DNA from 2 places in the Agromyces arachidis genome. Region 2 is predicted to be linked to the other one. Evidence: predicted binding sites of a transcription regulator. Region 2 holds the regulator's gene; the other holds the start of a gene.
What was found. Region 2 encodes HspR, which represses chaperone genes until heat shock. Its sites were predicted from a motif close to AAGTTGAGTCNNNNNGACTCAACTT; they were not measured.
Positions count from the first base shown of each region.

Region 1: the regulator HspR is predicted to act here: its motif matches at 4,774-4,798, upstream of ACUY4T_RS04765 (Hsp20/alpha crystallin family protein).

Region 1 is NZ_JBRBDK010000002.1:368,021-377,456, forward strand. Features, by position in the region: gene tadA (tRNA adenosine(34) deaminase TadA) at 1-349, opposite strand, end outside; gene upp (uracil phosphoribosyltransferase) at 404-1,036, shown strand; gene ACUY4T_RS04745 (winged helix-turn-helix domain-containing protein) at 1,565-2,353, shown strand; gene ACUY4T_RS04750 (MarR family winged helix-turn-helix transcriptional regulator) at 2,669-3,148, shown strand; gene ACUY4T_RS04755 (hypothetical protein) at 3,260-3,652, shown strand; gene ACUY4T_RS04760 (GNAT family N-acetyltransferase) at 3,927-4,259, opposite strand; gene ACUY4T_RS04765 (Hsp20/alpha crystallin family protein) at 4,256-4,708, opposite strand; gene ACUY4T_RS04770 (hypothetical protein) at 4,849-5,484, shown strand; gene ACUY4T_RS04775 (alpha-amylase family protein) at 5,988-7,940, shown strand; gene ACUY4T_RS04780 (glycoside hydrolase family 15 protein) at 7,968-9,436, opposite strand, start outside.
Region 2 is NZ_JBRBDK010000003.1:48,613-58,048, forward strand. Features, by position in the region: gene ACUY4T_RS05135 (ion channel protein) at 1-995, opposite strand, end outside; gene ACUY4T_RS05140 (alpha/beta fold hydrolase) at 999-2,105, opposite strand; gene ACUY4T_RS05145 (GMC oxidoreductase) at 2,102-4,531, opposite strand; gene ACUY4T_RS05150 (heat shock protein transcriptional repressor HspR) at 4,646-5,068, opposite strand; gene ACUY4T_RS05155 (DnaJ C-terminal domain-containing protein) at 5,068-6,060, opposite strand; gene ACUY4T_RS05160 (nucleotide exchange factor GrpE) at 6,149-6,832, opposite strand; gene dnaK (molecular chaperone DnaK) at 6,835-8,718, opposite strand; gene ACUY4T_RS05170 (putative endonuclease domain-containing protein) at 9,343-9,436, shown strand, end outside.

The sequences.
Region 1 (9,436 bases), on a different contig from region 2:
GCGAGCCCGCGGCGCCCGCCTTCTCGTCCCAGGCGGCGAACACGACGGTCGGGATGCGGGCGGCGAGGATGGCGCCGGCGCACATCACGCACGGCTCGAGCGTCACGACGAGCGTGCAGCCGGTGAGGTGCCGGTCGCCCGTGACGCGGGCCGCCTCCCGGATCGCGAGGATCTCGGCGTGGGCCGTCGGATCCTCGAGCCGCTCGCGTTCGTTGCGTCCGGCGGCGATCACCTCGCCGTCGCGCACGACGACCGCGCCCACGGGGACGTCGTCGGTGGCGAGCGCCGCGGATGCCTCGGCGAGGGCGAGTCGCATCCACTCGACGTGCTCGGGCCGGTGCTGCGGCATCCGTCCTCCCGCCCTTCTCGCTGGCGGGCCGGACCCGCAACTAGACTCGAGCCTATGCGAGTCCACGTTGCCGACCACCCGCTCATCACCCACAAGCTGACGGTGCTCCGCGACTCGCAGACCACCTCGCCCGTGTTCCGGGCGCTCGTCGAGGAGCTGATGACCCTCCTGGCCTATGAGGGCACGCGCGACGTCCGGGTCGAGCCGGTCGACATCATCACGCCGGTGGCGCCGACCACGGGCGTGCGGATCGCCGACCCGAAGCCGCTGATCGTGCCGATCCTCCGGGCGGGCCTCGGCATGCTCGAGGGCATGGTCAAGCTGCTGCCGTCGGCCGAGGTCGGCTTCCTCGGCATGGCGCGCAACGAGGAGACGCTCGAGCCGACGACGTACGCCGAGCGCCTCCCCGACGACCTGTCGGGCCGGCAGTGCTTCGTGCTCGACCCGATGCTCGCCACGGGCGGCTCGCTCATCGCGGCGATCGAGTTCCTGCTGAAGCGCGGGGCGACGGATGTCACGGCGATCTGCATCCTCGCCGCCCCCGAGGGACTCGAGGCGGTCGAGAAGGCCATGTTCGGGCGCGACGTGACCGTCGTGCTCGGCGCGGTGGACGAGAAGCTCAACGAGCACGGGTACATCGTGCCCGGCCTCGGCGACGCCGGCGACCGGCTCTACGGCACCGTCTGACCGGGCCGCCCGCCGGCTGCGGGCACCGCGCGATTCGCCGCAGGTCGGCGAGCGTCGCAGGTTCTTCGGGCGCGGACACGCCGACTAGGATCCAGTTTTGCGATATTCGATGAATTCGGTTTTCATCGAAGCATCTTCCACGACGAACGTGCCGCACGGGGGACCCCGGCCAGCCGCCGGGCGCCTCGTGCACCGCGTGCGACGCCGCGGGGCGTCATCCGCCGTCACGGTTTGACACATCGGCGACGCCTCGCTTGACTTCCCCCATGACCGACACCGCACGCCCCCTGATCGCCCTCGAGGCTCAGAGGAACCCCGGCACGATGATGCCGGCGCGTGCCGCCATGTGTTGTCGAATGTGCCGCTGACCAGCGAACCCTCCGCCGAGCCACGCGCCTGACCCCACCCGGGTCCTCGCTGCTCCGTCGAACCCGATGCGCTTCCGGGTTCTCCCGGCCCACCGATGGGCCTCGCTCTCCGACCCCCTCGAGCGGGGTCGACGACGCATCTTCAGCACAAGGATCAGCCATGTCCCTCGCACTCGCCCACGCCGCCCGCCCCACGCACCCCGCCGCGCGCCCTGCGCCGCGCCCCGCCGCCGCGCCGCGGCCCTCCGCTGCGCCCGTCAGCGCCGGGCCGGCCACCCGTCCCGCACCGACGCCGCCGAGCGCCGGCGACCGTCCGTCCCCGCGCGTCCGCGCCGTGCCCGAGGGCACGGAGGCCCGCGGCTTCGTGCTCTACGTCGGGGTCGACGAGACCAAGGCCGCCGCCGACGGCACGACCCTGCACCGGATCGTCGCCGAGCTCCGCCGGCTGACGGCGGAGCTCGCCCCATCCGCCGAGACCCACGCCGCGGTCGCGCTCGCCCCGCAGGGCGCCGGAGGGCGCGACGTCGACGTGGTCCGCCTCGCGCTCCAGGATCCGGCCGCGCTGGCGAAGCAGCGCGAGGAGCAGGGCGGCCTCCACGACGACGCCGACCGGCACCCCGACGGGGTCATCATCGACATCTCGCGCAAGCGGGTGCTGCTCGACGGCGAGGCCGCCGGGCTCACCTACAAGGAGTTCGAGCTGCTCCAGTACCTCGTGCTGCGGGAGGGCCGCACCATCGACCGGCACGAGCTCATCGACGGGCTCTGGTCGGACGAGGACGACGTGCCCAACGAGCGCACCATCGACGTCCACGTGCGGCGCCTGCGCGCGAAGCTCGGCCACTACCAGGATATCGTCCGCACGGTCCGCGGCGTCGGCTACCGATTCGACCGGCACGCCGACGTCTCGATCCGGCAGGCGTCGACGCCGAGCCCGGACGTCTTCTAGCCTCCCGGGCCGATCGGACCCGGATCCGCGGCGCACGGGTCTAGCGCCCGTTACCGATCCGTTATATATTCGGAGGGCGCCGGTCGTTTGCTGTGGCGGCCGACGCGAATGTGATTGCAGGACACTCTTGGTGCAAGGGCGAGGGCCGGTCGTCAGCCTCTACGACCGGCCCTCAACCGTCTCTCGTGTCCCCAGAACGGGTGACGCCGACGCCAGCCGCACTCCGCCGCGGCGTCCGCCTTCGTATTGTTGGGTGATCGGCGACGCGCCAGTCCGGGCGCGGCCGGGTCGCCTCGACGGACGAAGGGAGCACGCGTGGCGGATCGCGCAGCGGCGGTTGCGGCTTGGGAGGCGCTCTTCCGCGCCCAGGTGCAGGTGATGCGGGGGCTCGCCGCCGAGTTCCCGACGGCGCTGATGTCGTTCAACGAGTACGACGTGCTGCTGTACCTCTCGCGGGCGCCCGAGCGCTCCCTGCGACTGAAGGAGCTCAACCGCCACGTGCTCATCTCGCAGCCGAGCGTGAGCCGGCTCGTGGATCGCCTCGCGACGCGCGGCTTCGTCGAGAAGACCGACGATCCGCGCGACGGCCGCGGCACCCTGGTGCGCCTCACCCCGCACGGCTTCGAGCAGTTCCGCCGGGCGGCGATCCTGCACATGCAGTCGATCACCGATCGCGTGGGCGACGCCCTCGACGACGACGAGCTCCGACAGCTCATCGAACTGTGCGACAAGCTCCGCGAGGCCCAGGAGGACCGCTCGGCTCGGCCGCGCTCCAACACGCCGATCGTCGACTAGGGCGTGTCGCTGAGTCGACTCGGGGTGGTCGTGGGCGAGCCTTCGACTCGTGCCTCGTGAGGTGATCCCCGACGAGGCCCCCGGACCTACGACGACACGAGAGGCTCATCGATGACGCTGGACGCACACGCCACCACGACGGGCAGGCCCACCGCCACCGGGCTGCGACGATTCTCCGCGTACGCCCTGCAGGCGCTGGGAGCGGTCATCGGGGCCAGCGCAGCCGTCTTCACGCTCGCGTTCGTCCCGGCGTGGATCGCCGGTGCAGCATCCCAGACGGAGTACGGGCGATCGGTGAGCCTCGGCTGGGACGCGTTCTGGCTGGCCATGGTCGTCGTCCCGGCCGCCGCCGTCGGGACGGTGATCGCCACGCTCGCGCTGCTGATCCTCCGCGGCCACCGCCGCAGCCCGGTCGGCTACGTCCTGATCGGCGTCGCCGGACTGGGGCTGGTGGTCTCGGTCGCCGGGTTTCTGGTCATCCAGGCCGAGCGCGGCCTGCTCTGACACGGCGCGTCGGGAGGACATGACGGTGGGGCGGGAACCCTACCTCCCGCCCCACCGCGGCCTCTGAGAGGCCCTCCCCGCCGAGCGACCCGAACTGAGCTCGGCGAGCTGAATCCCGAGCGACCTCTGCTGGGACATCCGGTCGCAAATGACGTCGATCGACGTCTGCCGGGTTCGGGGACCCGGGCTCGGGTTTTGAGGAATCGTATCGTCCGGCACCCGGGGGCCACACCGCCCCAGACCGGGGGACACGCGCTCGGGGGCCGACGCGCGCTCAGCCTCCGCTCGACCCCTCGGTCGCGCGGACGCCCTCGGGCCACTCGATCGACTCGTCGTACTCGCGGTGGCGACGCAGGTACGCCGCGATGAACGGGCAACGCGGCACGATGCGCTCGCCGCGGGCGATCGCATCCTCGATGACGTGGCGGGCGATGGCGGAGCCGAGCCCCTGCCCCTCGCGACCGGGGAACACCACGGTGTGCGTGAACACGATCCGACCCTCCGGGCGGAGGCGGAACTCCGCGAAGCCGGCGTACTCGCCGTCGACGTGCATCTCGTAGCGACGCTCGTCCTCGTTGCGCTCGAACCGCACCTCGCGGTCGGTCACGACTCGACCGGCCGGATCGTGTCGCCGCTCGACACGACCGTCGGCGAGGCGTCGGCCGACTCGACCACGATCTTGCGCGGCTTGGCCTTCTCGCTGACGGGGATCGTCACGCTGAGTACGCCGTTGGCGTAGTTCGCGGAGATGCGCTCGGTGTCGATGCCCTGCCCGAGGCTGAGCTGGCGCAGGAACGAGGCCGCCTCGCGCTCGCGCGTGATCCAGGTGACGCCGTCTCCCGAGGGCAGCGTGCGCTCGGCGCGGATGGTGAGCAGCTGGCCGTCCACGTCGATGTCGACCGACCCCGGGTCGATGCCGGGAAGGTCGGCGGTCAGCACGTAGTGGTCGCCATCGCGGTACAGGTCCATCGGCATGCGGCGCGGCCCACGACGGGTCGTGTCGAGGAACGCGGAGGCGAATCGGTCGAGTTCGCGGAACGGGTCGGTGGTGGCCATGATCGGATCTCCTCTCTGTCGCGACGAAGTTGAGTCTCATCGACTCATGCTTGTCTCGATGATACGAGTTGAGCCGATTCGACTCAACTCTCCATGAGGATCCAACGCGCACCGGCGGCGGGCATTCCGGCGGATGGGTGGTGACGACCAGCGCGATGAGCCAGGCGAACACGAGCGCGAACGCGACGACCTCGAACACCGTCAGGGAGACCAGCCCGAGTCGGTCGTACGCCGCCCACGCCGCGACCTCGACCGCGAGGGCCGACCGCGAGACCCGGACCAGCCGGCGCGGCATCCGTCGCACCCACCACGACGACGTGCCCGCGAGCACGGCGAACGCCGCGCCCGCCACGCTGGCAAGCACGTTGTGGAGCACCTCGTCGGCATTGATCGGCACCATGCCGACCCCGGCGAGCGCGAGTCCGATCACGACGACGAGCGCCCGGACGACGCCGACCGCGCTCCGGCGCACGCCTGGGATGCGGTCGAGGCCGTGGGCGAGGCGGCCCGCCATCGCCGCCATCGCCGCGCCGGAGAGCACCAGCGCGCCGTTGAAGCACACCGCCGCGAGATCGCCCGACGTGCCGAGGGTGCTGAAGTTGCGCGCCCACCACGCCCCCGTCGAGGTCAGGCTCATGCTCGCGAGGCACCCGGCGGCCAGCACCATCGCCACCACGTTGAACGACCGATACGCCGATCGCCGATGCGCGCGCCGGTGGAGCGCACCCGTCAGCGCGCCCATGGTCCCGGCGGCCAGCGCGCCGATCCCGGCGTGACCGCCGGGCACCTGGTCGAACGCAGCGGCGGACGACTGGACCGCCAGGCCGGCGATCGTCGCCCAGACCACGGCGTTGGCGACCGCTCCGCCGTCCGCGGTCTTGGGCGCCGCCGCCGCGCCCATCGCGCCGAGCAGCAGGACCGACGCGACCGCGGCGATCGCGACGCAGGCCGCCTCGACCCCCGCCCGGGCCGCCCCGTCCGATCGGGCATGCGGCAGGTGGAGCAGTTCGCACGCGATCGCCAGCGCGACGGCCGCAGCGACGGCGAGCATCGCCGATCCGAGCGCGGCACGGCGCAGGACCGGCACAGGATCGAACGCGGCTCGCGCACCCCTCATCGCAGCACTCCGAATCGCGGGCAGGACCGGGCAAGCCTAACCACCGAGGGGGACTCGGAACCATCCCCGGGCGCCGCTCGCGATCCATGCCGAGGCGATTCACAGCAGGAGGGTCGCCGCCGCCCCTCCCCCATCGTCGCCGGATGCGGCAGGCTGGGCAGCATGGCACGCCTCGGAATCGACGCCGCCGTCGACCTCGCCCGCGTCAGGGAGCGGCTGCCCGCGACCTCCGCTGCGGACGACGCCCTCGGCACCCGCCTGGCCGCGCACTTCCCCGCCCTCCATCGGCTGTTCGGCCGCCTCTACGGCGAGCGCGACGATGCGCTCGACGCGCTGACCGGCGTCATCGTCGACGCGGCGGCCTCGTGGGCCGAGCGCCCCGACGACCTGAAGCTCGCCGACGCCCGACGCGAGCAGGACCGCGACTGGTACCTGTCCAACCGGATGCTCGGCGGCGTCTGCTACGTCGACCGATACGCGGGCGACCTCGCCGGGGTGCGTGCGCGCATCCCGGAGTTCGTCGACCTCGGCCTCACCTACCTGCACCTCATGCCGCTGTTCGCGGTTCCCGAGGGCAACTCCGACGGAGGGTACGCCGTGTCGAGCTACCGTGCGGTGGCGCCGCACCTCGGGACGATCGACGACCTGCGGGGCCTCGCCGCCGACCTCCGCGCGAACGGCATCTCGCTCGTGCTCGACTTCATCTTCAACCACACCGCGTCCGACCACGAGTGGGCGCGGAAGGCGATCGCGGGCGATCCCGCGTACGAGGACTTCTACCTGATCTTCCCCGACCGGACGATGCCCGACGCGTACGAGCGGACGGTGCGCGAGATCTTCCCCGACGACCACCCCGGCTCGTTCGTGCAGTTGCCCGACGGCCGCTGGATCTGGGCGACGTTCCACTCGTTCCAGTGGGACCTCAACTACGCCAACCCGGCGGTCTTCCGGGCCATGGCCGGCGAGATGCTGTTCCTGGCGAACCTCGGCGTCGACGTGCTCCGCATGGACGCGGTCGCCTTCATCTGGAAGCGGCTCGGCACCGCGTGCGAGTCGCTGCCCGAGGCCCACCTTCTGCTGCGGGCGTTCAACGCCGTGCTGCGCATCGCGGCGCCGTCGCTGCTGTTCAAGTCGGAGGCGATCGTGCACCCCGACGAGGTCGTCGAGTACATCTCGCTCGAGGAGTGCCAGCTCTCGTACAACCCCCTGCAGATGGCGCTCACCTGGGAGGCGCTCGCCACGCGCGACCCGCGGATGCTGCAGCAGGCGCTCGAGCGCCGTCACGCCCTGCCCGACGGGTGCTCGTGGGTGAACTACGTGCGCGGGCACGACGACATCGGCTGGACCTTCGCCGACGAGGATGCCGCCGAGCTCGGCATCGACGGCTTCGACCACCGGCGGTTCCTCAACGCGTTCTACGTGAACCGGTTCCCGGGCAGCTTCGCGCGCGGCGTGCCGTTCCAGGAGAACCCCCGCACGGGCGACGCCCGCGTGGCGGGCACGACCGCATCGCTCGCCGGGATCGAGGCGGGCGACGCGCACGGCGTCGATCGGGTGCTCCTCGCCCACGCGATCGCGCTGTCGACGGGCGGCATCCCGCTCGTCTACCTCGGCGACGAGGTCGCCCAGTTGAACGACTACGGCTACGTCGACGACCCGGCGACGGCCGACGACAGCCGATGGGTGAACCGTCCGCGATACCCCGCCGCGGCGTACGAGCGGCGACACGACCCGTCGACGCCCGCGGGCGCGGTGCACTCGGGCCTCTCGCGCCTCATCCGGGTGCGCCGCGAGACGCCCGAGCTGGCCGACGGGCGGCTCCTGCCCTTCGACGCGAAGCACCCGAGCGTGCTGGCGTACCAGCGGCCGGCTGCGGGCGCCCCGGCCGGCGACGTCCACGCGGATGGCGCGCCCGCCGCTCCGGTCGTGCTGTGCCTGGCGAACCTCGGCGACGAACCGGCGGCCATCGCGCCCGCCACCTTCTCGGGGTTCGCCCCCGACGCGCACGAGCTCATCTCGGACCGCCGGGTGACGCTCGAACGCGGACTCGTGCTCGATCCCTGCCACGTGGCCTGGCTGCGGGTCGCGCCGGCGCCCGCGCCCCCGCGGTTCTGAATCGGCGAGCGGGCCGGGCGGCCGTCGTCAGTCCGAATGCCCGGGGCGACGCACGACCGGGGCGACGTAGCCCGAGCCGTGGTCGAGCTGGAAGTCGAGGTTCACCGCGGCGTTGATGAGGGCGAGGTGGCTGAACGCCTGGGGGAAGTTGCCGAGCTGCTCGCCCGTGAGGCCGATCTCCTCGGCGTACAGCCCGAGGTGGTTGGCGTAGGTCAGCATCTTCTCGAACACGAGCCGCGCCTCGTCGAGGCGCCCCGAGCGCGCCAGCGCGTCGACGTACCAGAACGAGCACAGCGTGAAGGTGCCCTCGGTGCCTTCGAGTCCGTCCGGAGAGGAGCGCGGGTCGTACCGGTAGACGAGGCTGTCCGAGACGAGCGCTTCGTCGATGGCCTCGAGGGTCGACATCCACAGCGGGTCGCGCGGGATGACGAAGCCCATGAGCGGCATCCGCAGCAGTGACGCGTCGAGGACGTCCCCGCCCTCGAACTGCACGAACGCGCGACGCTCCGCGTCGAAGCCCGTCGCCATGATCGCCTCGTAGATCCGGTCGCGCTCGTGCGTCCAGCGCGTCATCGACGCGGGGCGACCGTGGGCCTGGGCGAGGCGGATGCCGCGATCGAGTGCGACCCACGACATGAACCGGCCGTAGGTGAAGTGCTTCGGGCCCCCGCGGGTCTCCCAGATGCCCTCCTCGGATTCGTCCCAGTGGTCGCACAGCCAGTCGAGCACCTCGCGCGTCTTGGCCCATCCCGCGTGGGGCAGCGCGAGCCCGTTCGCGTCGGCGAGGTGGATCGAGTCGAGCGCCTCGCCGTAGATGTCGAGCTGAAGCTGGTCCGCCGCGCCGTTGCCGATCCGGACCGGCCGCGACTTCCGGTAGCCCGAGAGGTGCTCGAGGCTCTCCTCCTCGAGATCGCTCGATCCGTCGACGCGGTACATGACCTTGAGCGGACCGGACTCCGAGCCGACGCTCTCGTGGATGCGCTGGAGCAGCCACCCCACGAACGCCTCGGCCTCCTCGGTGTACCCGAGGCACAGCAATGCCGACACCGAGAACGACGCATCGCGGATCCACGTGTACCGGTAGTCCCAGTTCCGCTCGCCGCCCACCTTCTCGGGCAGCGCCGCGGTGGGCGCGGCGACCAGCGCGCCCGTCGGCGCGTACGTCATGAGCTTGAGCGTCATCGCGGATCGCGCGACCATCTCCCGCCAGCGTCCCCGGTACGTGGAGCGGTCGTTCCAGCGTCGCCAGTACCGACGGGTCTCGTCGAGCATCCGGTCGAGCTCGGCGACGTCGACCTGGCGCGCGTCGACGTCGCCCGTCTCGAGCATGACCCCGGTGCGCTCGCCGGCCCGCAGCGTGATGGTGACCTTGATGCCGTCGCCGACGACCTCGACCCGGCCGGCCTTCCGTCCGCCGTGCAGCACCGGGTCGCCGACGCGGTGCAGCGTCATCACGAAATCGTCCGACACGAACTTCGCACCCACGCCCGCCGGTT
Region 2 (9,436 bases):
AGCGCCGCGAGCTTGACGAGGATGATCACGACGAGCTGTCCCGCGTCGTACGCGTCCGGGTCCGAGAACAGCTCGCCCATCTGCTCGAGGCCCTTGAAGAGGGTGATCGGCCCGCCGATCCAGCCGAGCAGCCCGAGCACCAGGCCACCGGCCGTCGCGATGAGCAGGGGCTGGCGCAGGGCGTGGAAGGTGCGGTGCAGCCACGGGAACGCGAACGTGCCGAGCAGCCCGAAGGCGACCGTGGCGCATGCGATGACGATCCCGGCCAGCAGGCCGAGCATCGTGGTCGGCGCGGTCGGCAGCGTGAACTGGAGGGGCGGCGCACCGAGCACGTGCATCGTGCCGGCCGCCGCGGCCGCCGACGCCAGCGGCAGGAAGAGCTTGTCCCAGAGCGCGCCCCCGCCGCGGACGGCGGCGAGCGTCCCGGTGAAGAGCAGGGCGGCGGCGACGGGCGAGCCGAACAGCGCCCCGATGGTGCCGGCGCCCGCCATGAGCATGCCGAGGCGCGGACCGACGGCGGGCATGAGGCGCCCGAGCACCGCGACGGCGAGCGCCACGTTCACGGCGATGATGGGGTTCTCCGGGCCGAGGCTGACCCCGCCGGCGAGGGCGAGGGCGGTCACGATCACCAGGCCGGGCACCGTGCGCAGCTTCAACGGCTCCGAGACGAGCTCGGTCTTCGCCGAGTCGGGCCCGCCGTGACCCGGCAGGAACTGCAGCCCGAGGCCCACCGCGAACCCGGTGGCGGTGAGCACCGCCACGATCCACCATCCGCCGGGGTCGACGCCGAGCGCGTCCGGCACCGTCGTCCAGAGCACCTCCTGCAGCGCGGCGGCGGCGAGGTCCAGCGCGCGGAGGATCAGGGCGCAGGCGGCGCCGATCACGAGCGCCGGCACGGCGAGCAGCAGGAGCTGGCCCGGCGTCGGCGCCGGGAGGGTCACCTCTGACGGCACGGCCGTCCGGTCCGGCTCGTCGCGCTCGTCGGGTCGCTGCATCCGTCAGCGCCGCAGCTCGTCGAGGATGATCGGGTGGGTGTCGCGCCATGCGTCGGCGCCGAAGACCACGTCGAGGTGGCCGTACCCGGGGATCCGGTGCAGCGCATGGCGGCCGGGCGCGAACCGCTCGAAGTGCTCGTAGCTCCGCTGCTGGCTCTCCGGGAGGAAGCAGCGGTTGTCCTCCCCCGCGATGAATGCGAAGCGCGCGTCGGTGCGCGGCGGCACCGTCAGGCTGGGCAGGATGCCCGGCGCGGTGCCCGCCGGGACGAGGTGCCCCGCCTTCACGCTCTCGCGCATCTGCAGGAAGAAGGTCATGGGCGCCCCGGCGAACTCCCCGGTGATCCAGTCGTGCGTGGCGCGGTCGATGTTCCGGTGCGCCCACAGGGCGGGGTGGCCGCTGCCGTAGGTGAAGCTCACCATCGCGCAGACCGGGTTTTCGCACTCGGGGTGGGTCGCGACGACCCCCGCGCGCAGCATCCGCGAGAACGGCCCCTCGGACTTGTAGCCCCACTTGGGCGAGAGCGTCGGCGAGATGCGGCTGATCGTCGGCGCGAGGCCCAGGATCTTCATGCGCGAGCCGACGGGCAGTACCGGATGCAGCGACACCGCGTTCGTCACGATCGTCGTCACCTCGGGCAGCAGCCCCGAGATCGCGGCCATCGTGAACGACGTCGAGCCCTGGCAGTGCACGAACGCCTTCACGGTGTCGGCGCCGGTGCGCTCGCGGATGAGCGCGACCGCGGCCGGGTGGTCGAACGCCGCCGCGTCGTCGAGGGTCCACGCGACGGGCTCGAGGTCGATCGATGCTCGCCAGTTCAGCATCCACACGTCGAAGCCGTCGTCGAGGAGCGCGTCGACGAGCGTGCGCGGCAGCGGCGGGCGGAAGATCTCGGCGCGCACGCCCGCGCCGTGCACGAGCAGCACCGGCCCGCGGGTCGGCGTGATCGCGGGGTTCTCGACGTGCAGCATCGTGAGCCACTGCCCGTCACCCGCGCGGAACGGGATGCGGTCGGTGCGGTGCTCGGCGCGCGTCGTGCGCGCCGGCAGTTGCTCGAAGCGGCCGGGCGCGGTGCCCGTTGCCCCGGATGCCGTATCGCGCGCCGTGCTCACGACCGCTCCCTCGCGAGGCGCGCGTACGTCGACCACAGCCGGCCGAGGAACAGCGACCCGAACCGCGCGATCGCCTGCGCGCCATCCGGCCCCGTGGTCGCGAACGTCGTGAGCTGCTCGGCGAAGTCGAGCGGCTTGATGCGCAGGACGCCGGCGCCGAGCACCGACGGGTCGTCGGCGTCGACGAGGCCCGTGGCTGCGGCATCCGTCGGCGGGGGCACGTGCCCGTCGAGCACCTGCACGAACAGGGTCGTCGTGTCGTCCCACAGGTCGAACCCGGGGTCGTCGCGGATCTCCTTGTAGCCGACGAACGTCACGGGCGACCCCGCGTCGGTCGTGAGCCACAGCCGGTACTTCATGAGCCGCTCGTCGTCGCGCCCGCCGGCGACGAACAGGTTGAACCAGCCGCGCTCGACCAGCTGCCGGCCGCCGAGCGCGTCGGACTCGAGGTACCCGCTCGCCTCGGCCTCGTGCGCGTCGCCCTCGACGAACGCGTCGATGTCGCGTGCCGTGATGGTGAGCTCGAACATCATGCGCTCGTCGCGCACGCGCGCGTCCTCGGCGGCAGAGCGCGGATCGCCCTGTCCGAGGAGGAAGAACCCCTTCATCTGCTCGGTGAACGCGACTGAGGTCGGGGCGGCGGTCGGCTCGGGTGCGGGCCGTGCGGCGGCGGCATCCATTGCGGTTCCCTTCACGGTGGCGGATGCCGCGGCGCCGGCCTTCCCGGCGGCGGCCCGAGGGGTGCCGCGGCGGCGTCCCTTCGGCCAGGTCTCGATCATGCGGTCCGACGCGCGATCGGCGAACGCGGCGATCGTGAGCGACGGGTTAGGGCCCACCGGTCCGGGCATCGCCGCGCCGTCGACCACGGACAGCCCCGGATGGCCGTACACCTCGCCCCACGGGTCGACGACGCCCTCGAACTCGTTGCGGCCCATGGGCGCCCCACCGAGCGGGTGCACGGTGATGACGCGCTTGGCGAGCCAGAGCGGGTTGTCCACGTAGCGCGCGCCGAGCGTCTTCGCGAACGCCGACATGGTCTCGCGCATGGCCCCGAAGTACTCGAGCGACGTCGCCGTGGTCCAGTCGATCGCGAGCCGGCCGCGATCGAGGTACATCTTCCCGTCGGGGATGTCCCTGCCCATGCCCAGCACCGGGAGCGAGCTGGTGGAGATCGCGCTGCGGCCGAGGACGTGGGCGAGGTCTGCCGACACGTTCGACTCGCCCGCCAGGCTGAGCCGCTTGCCGATCATCGTGAGCGCGACGCGGGTCGACCGCGAGACGACCGAGCGCAGTTGCGCGGTCTCGAGGAGCCAGTTGAGGAAGCCGGGGTAGCCCGCCTCCTGCACGTAGTAGCCGCGGCCGGGGCTGCCGTCGCCGTCGACCCGGTCGCCGACGCGGATGGCGCTCGTGATCACCGGCCCCCGGCTGCCGGCGATGCGCCTGGCCTTCGCGACCTTGTCGATCTGCTCCTTGGCCCCCATGAGGAAGCCGATGAGGTCGCCGTTGCCGCAGAAGCGCGTGCCGAGTGCGGGCGAGAGGTTGCGGAGGGAGGCGCGATTGCGCAGCAGCAGGTAGGTCGAACCGAAGGTCCCGGCGGCGAGCACCACCCGTCGTGCGCGGATCGCCCCCTCCGCCGGAGGCTCGCCGTCCGTTCGATGCGCTCGGAATCGCACCTCCCACTCGTCCTCGACCGGGCGGATGCCCTTCACGTCGTGCAGCGTGCGGACGTCCGCGCCGTGGTGCACCGCGGCCGACACGTAGGTGTGGTCGAGCGAGTTCTTGGCCCCGTAGTTGCATCCGATGTCGCATTCTCCGCACTGCGAGCACGTGAACCGGGTCCGCCCATGCAGGTTCCCGTACGGTTTCGGCGCCACCGGCAGGAACGGCCCCACTTCGCCGTCGGCATCGGCGAACGTCACGGCGAGCGGCGGCCGGATCACCTCGTGGCCGGCGGCGCGGGCGACCATCTCGAACGCCTCGGTCTTCGGGGTGTCGCGATACGGGTACGGCGTCGCGTCGAGCATGTCCTCGACGCGGTCGTAGTGCGGATCGAGGTCCTCGCGGGAGATCGGCCAGTGCTCGTACCCGCCGCCGGGCAGTGGCGAGTCGTGGACGAACCACTCCGGGTCCTTGCGGAGCAGCACGTTGGCGTAGATCAGCGACCCGCCCCCGAGACCGGATGACACGACGCCCTCGAGCCCGCGGAAGCTCCAGGTCTCGAACAGTCCGAAGATGCCGTCGTCGGGCGCCCAGAAGTTCTCGCCGAAGTCCGTGGGCGTCCGTGCGAACGAGCCGGGCGGGTAGGCGCGCCCACGCTCGAGGAGCACCACGGAACGGCCCGCCTCCGCGAGACGGTACGCCGCGACGGCGCCGCCGAAGCCCGAGCCGATGACGACGGCGTCGACGTGCTCGACCGACTCGACCATCGCACCACCTCCGGTCACGAGCGCGAGCGAGGATTCCTCATCGTCGCACCGCTGCGGGACGCGGCGGCATCCCCCGCATGGGGGTCGGCGGATGCCGCGGCATCCGCCGGGCCGTCAGTCGCGGTCGAGCGGCCGCCACACCACGACGGCGTTCTCGCGACGCACGCGGGTGCCGGCCTTCAGCGAGATCACCTCGCCGTGCGAGCCGGCCGCGAACACCCGGCGGCCCGGACGGTTCAGCATCTCGTCGGCGAGCGCGCGCTCGAGCTCGCGCACCCGGGCGCGGAGGTCGGCGACCTCGTTCTCGAGGCCGAGCACGCGACGGATCCCCTCGAGGCTGACGCCCTCGCTCGAGAGCTGCTGGATCTCGCGGAGCTGCGCGACGTCGCGCATCGAGTACCGGCGCGACTTGCCCGCCGTGCGCTTGGGCGAGACCAGGCCGAGCCGGTCGTACTGGCGGAGGGTCTGCGGATGCATCCCGGCGAGCTCGGCCGCGACCGAGATCACGAACAGCGGGCTCTCGCCGTCGACCTGCATCAGTGGCCCCTCGCCTTGGCGATGAGGTCGTCTCGCGGGTTCTCCGGCGGGAGCATCGACGCGAACTCCCGCAGCTTCTCCTCGGCGTCCTTCGCCAGGTGCGACGGCACCGCGACCTGCACCACGGCCAGGAGGTCGCCGGTGCCCTTCTTCGTCTCGACGCCCCGGCCCTTGACCCGCAGGACGCGGCCGCTCGGCGTGCCGGGCGCGACGCGCAGCTTGACCGGCTCGCCGCCGAGCGTCGGCACCTGGATCGTGGCGCCGAGCGCCGCCTCGGCGAAGGTGACCGGCACGTTCACGCGCAGGTTCAGGCCGTCGCGCTCGAACACCGGATGCTTGCGCACCTTCACCGTCAGCACGATGTCGCCGGGCTCGCCGCCGTCGGGCGACGGATGCCCCTTGCCGCGCAGGCGGATCTTCTGCCCGTCGGCGACGCCCGCCGGCACGTTCACCGTGATCTCGCGACCCTCGGCGGTCTGGAGCGTGATCCGGTCGCCCTTGGTCGCGGTGACGAAGTCGAGGGTCGTCGAGGCGGTGACGTCGCGACCCGGCGTCGGGCCCCCGAACCCGCGGTAACCGCCGGAGGGCTGGCCGAACCGCCCCCCGCCGAACAGCCCGCCCAGCAGGTCCTCGTACTGGCCGCCCTGCTGGTAGGTGTAGCGGGTGCCGCCGGCACCGCCGGGGCCGCCGAACATGCCGCCGAAGACGTCCTCGAACCCGCCGGCGCCGCCGCCCGGGGCCGTGAAGCGGGCGCCGCCGCCCATCGCGCGGACGGCGTCGTACTCCTTGCGCTCCTCGGGATCGGAGAGCACCGAGTGCGCCTCGCTGATCTCCTTGAACTTCGCCTCGGCCGCGGCATCCCCCGGGTTCTGGTCGGGGTGGTACTTGCGGGCGAGCTTGCGGTACGCCTTCTTGACGTCGGCGTCGCTCGCGTCCTTCGAGACGCCGAGGATCGCGTAGAAGTCCTTGTCGAACCAATCCTGGCTGGCCATCGGCGCCTCCCTCCTCGAAATCTAGTGGCTGCCGGCGACCGGGAGGACGATTCGTCCGCCCGGCCGCCGGCGGTGGTGACGGATGCCGCTACGCGGGCGTCTTGACGACGACCTTCGCGGCCCGCAGGAGCGTGCCGCCCAGCAGGTACCCGGTCTCGACGACGTCGGCCACGGTGTCGACCTCGACCTCGTCGGAGTGCTGCTGGAAGATCGCTTCGTGTCGCTGCGGGTCGAACGCCTCGCCCGCCTCGCCGAACGGCGTGAGGCCGAGCTTCTCGACCGATGCGCGCAGCTTGCCTGCGATCGTGGCGAACGGGGTGTCGCCCTCGAGGTCGCCGTGCTTCTCGGCGCGGTCGAGGTCGTCGAGCACCGGCAGCAGCACGGCGACGGCCGCGCCGATCGCGCGCTCGCGCTCGACCTCGCGGTTCGCCTCGGTCCGCTTGCGGTAGTTCGCGTACTCGGCGGTGACCCGCTTGAGGTCGGCGAGGTGCTCGGCCGTCGGGTCGTCGACCTCGGCCTGCGCCGCGTTCAGGATGTCGTCGACGGTGAGGGTCTCCTCGTCGCCGTCGGCACCGGGCTCGGGCGCACCGGATGCCGCGGCATCCGCCTGCGCGCCCTCGGCCGCGCCGCCGGCCTCAGCCGACGCCGCCTCGGGGGCGGACTCGCCGCCCGCCCCCTCGGCACCGGGCTCGCGAACCTGACCCGTCTCGGGGTCGATCCGCCGCTTGTCGCGGATGATCGGCTCGTCGTGGTTCTGGTTCTCTTCGGCCATGGCTACTTCTTCTCGTCCTCGTCGTCGATGACCTCGGCGTCGACCACGTCCTCGTCGGACGACTCGGCGCCCTCGGCGCCGGACGCGTTGGCGTCCTCGCCGGGGTTGGCGCCCGCGCCGGCCGCGGCATCCGCCTGCTGGCCCTGCGCGTAGATCGCCTCGCCGAGCTTGCCCTGCGACTGGTTGAGCTTGTCGAACGCGGTCTTCACCGCGTCGTCGTCGTCGCCGGCGAGCGCGGCCTTCAGCGCGTCGACGTCGCCCTGGACCTCCGACTTGATGTCGGCGGGGAGCTTCTCGTCGTTCTCCTTGATCAGCTTCTCGATCGAGTAGACGAGCTGCTCGGCCTGGTTGCGGGTCTCGGCCGACTCGCGTCGCTTCTTGTCCTCCGCCGCGTGCTCCTCGGCGTCGCGCACCATCCGGTCGATGTCGTCCTTCGGCAGCGACGAGCCGCCGGTGATGGTCATCGACTGCTCCTTGCCGGTGCCTTTGTCCTTCGCCGACACGTGGACGATGCCGTTCGCGTCGATGTCGAAGGTGACCTCGATCTGCGGGATGCCGCGGGGGGCCGGGGCGATGCCGGTCAGCTCGAACGTGCCGAGCGGCTTGTTGTCGCGCGTGAACTCGCGCTCGCCCTGGAAGACCTGGATCGCGACCGACGGCTGGTTGTCGTCTGCGGTCGTGAAGGTCTCGCTCCGCTTCGTCGGGATGGCGGTGTTGCGCTCGATGAGCTTGGTCATGATGCCGCCCTTGGTCTCGATGCCGAGGCTCAGGGGGGTGACGTCGATGAGCAGCACGTCCTTGCGCTCGCCCTTGAGGACGCCGGCCTGCAGGGCGGCGCCGACGGCGACGACCTCGTCCGGGTTCACGCCCTTGTTGGGCTCCTTGCCGGTCTCCTGCTTCACCAGCTCGGACACCGCGGGCATGCGGGTCGAGCCGCCGACGAGCACCACGTGGGCGATGTCGGCCACCTTGATGCCGGCCTCGCGGATGACGTCCTCGAAGGGCTTCTTGGTGCGGTCGAGCAGGTCGCTCGTCATGTTCTCGAACTGCGCTCGGGTGAGGGTCTCGTCGAGGTTGGCCGGCCCGTTCTCGGTGAGCGAGAGGTAGGGGAGCTGGATGCTCGTGCTCATGCTCGAGCTGAGCTCCTTCTTGGCCTGCTCGGCGGCCTCCTTGAGGCGCTGGAGGGCGATCTTGTCCTTCGAGACGTCGACGCCCGTCGAGTCCTTGAAGCGCTTGATCAGGTGGTCGACGATCCGCTGGTCCCAGTCGTCGCCGCCGAGGCGGTTGTCACCCGCCGTCGCGCGGACCTGGATGGTCGAGAAGTCGTCGTCCTTGCCCACCTCGAGGAGGGAGACGTCGAACGTGCCGCCACCGAGGTCGAAGACGAGGATGAGCTCGTCCTCCTTGCCCTTGTCGAGGCCGTAGGCGAGGGCCGCGGCCGTGGGCTCGTTGATGATGCGGAGGACGTTGAGGCCCGCGATCTCACCGGCCTCCTTGGTCGCCTGGCGCTCGGCGTCATTGAAGTACGCCGGCACCGTGATGACCGCGTCGGTGACCGTGTCGCCGAGGTACTGCTCGGCGTCGCGCTTGAGCTTCTGCAGGATGCGCGCCGAGATCTCCTGCGGCGTGTACTGCTTGCCGTCGATCTCGCGCTTCCAGTCGGTGCCCATGTGGCGCTTGACCGAGGCGATGGTGCGGTCGACGTTGGTCACGGCCTGGCGCTTGGCGGTCTCGCCGACGAGCACCTCGCCGTCCTTCGTGAATGCGACCACCGACGGGGTGGTCCGGAAGCCCTCGGCGTTCGCGATGACGACGGGCTCGCCGCCCTCGAGGACGCTGACGACCGAGTTGGTGGTGCCCAGGTCGATTCCGACTGCACGTGACATGTGTGTCTCTCCTTCTGCCCCGGGGTCTCGGATGTCGCCCCGCGGCGATCGGCCCGGCGGTGCCCGCCCGCGGCCGAAGTCTGCGTTCGTCGAGACTTGAGCCTCGACCGCTCAAGTCTCGCAGCGGCATCCGACGGGTGTCAAGTCGGCGCCCCAAAACTTGAGCGCACTCGACTCAACCCACTCGGTCGCCCCGCTATTCCGCCCTCGCGTCGAGGCGCTCGCGTCCTCTCACCGCGCCATCCGCCCTCCCTCTTCCCTCCCTTTCTTCCCCCTCCCTTTCTTCCCCCGACTCCCGTCCTCGCCCCTCTTCCCTCTCTTCGCCCTGCCCCCGTCCTCGCCACCCCCTCCCCCCCTCTCTTCCCCTCTTCGCCCTGCCCCCGTCCTCGCCACCCCCTCCCCCCCTCTCTTCCCCCTCGGATTGCCGCTTTCTCCGGGAATGGAGTCCGGGTTCCCAACGGAAACGGCAACCCGGAGGCGGAGGGCGGGAGGCGGAGGGCGGAGGGCGGGAGGCGGCGGAGGGCGGAGCGGCGAGCCGTCCTCCACGTCGGGAGGAGTGCGCCGACACCCCACGAGGTGAGCGGATGTCGCGCGCGCCGTCCTGCCGAGGGGCACGGTTGCGGCATGAGACCGCCCGCACCGCTGCCGCACGAGCTCCGGTCGGGGCCGTTCCACGTTCGCCGCGCGGCCGAGCTCGGCGTGACGCGGGGCCGCCTCG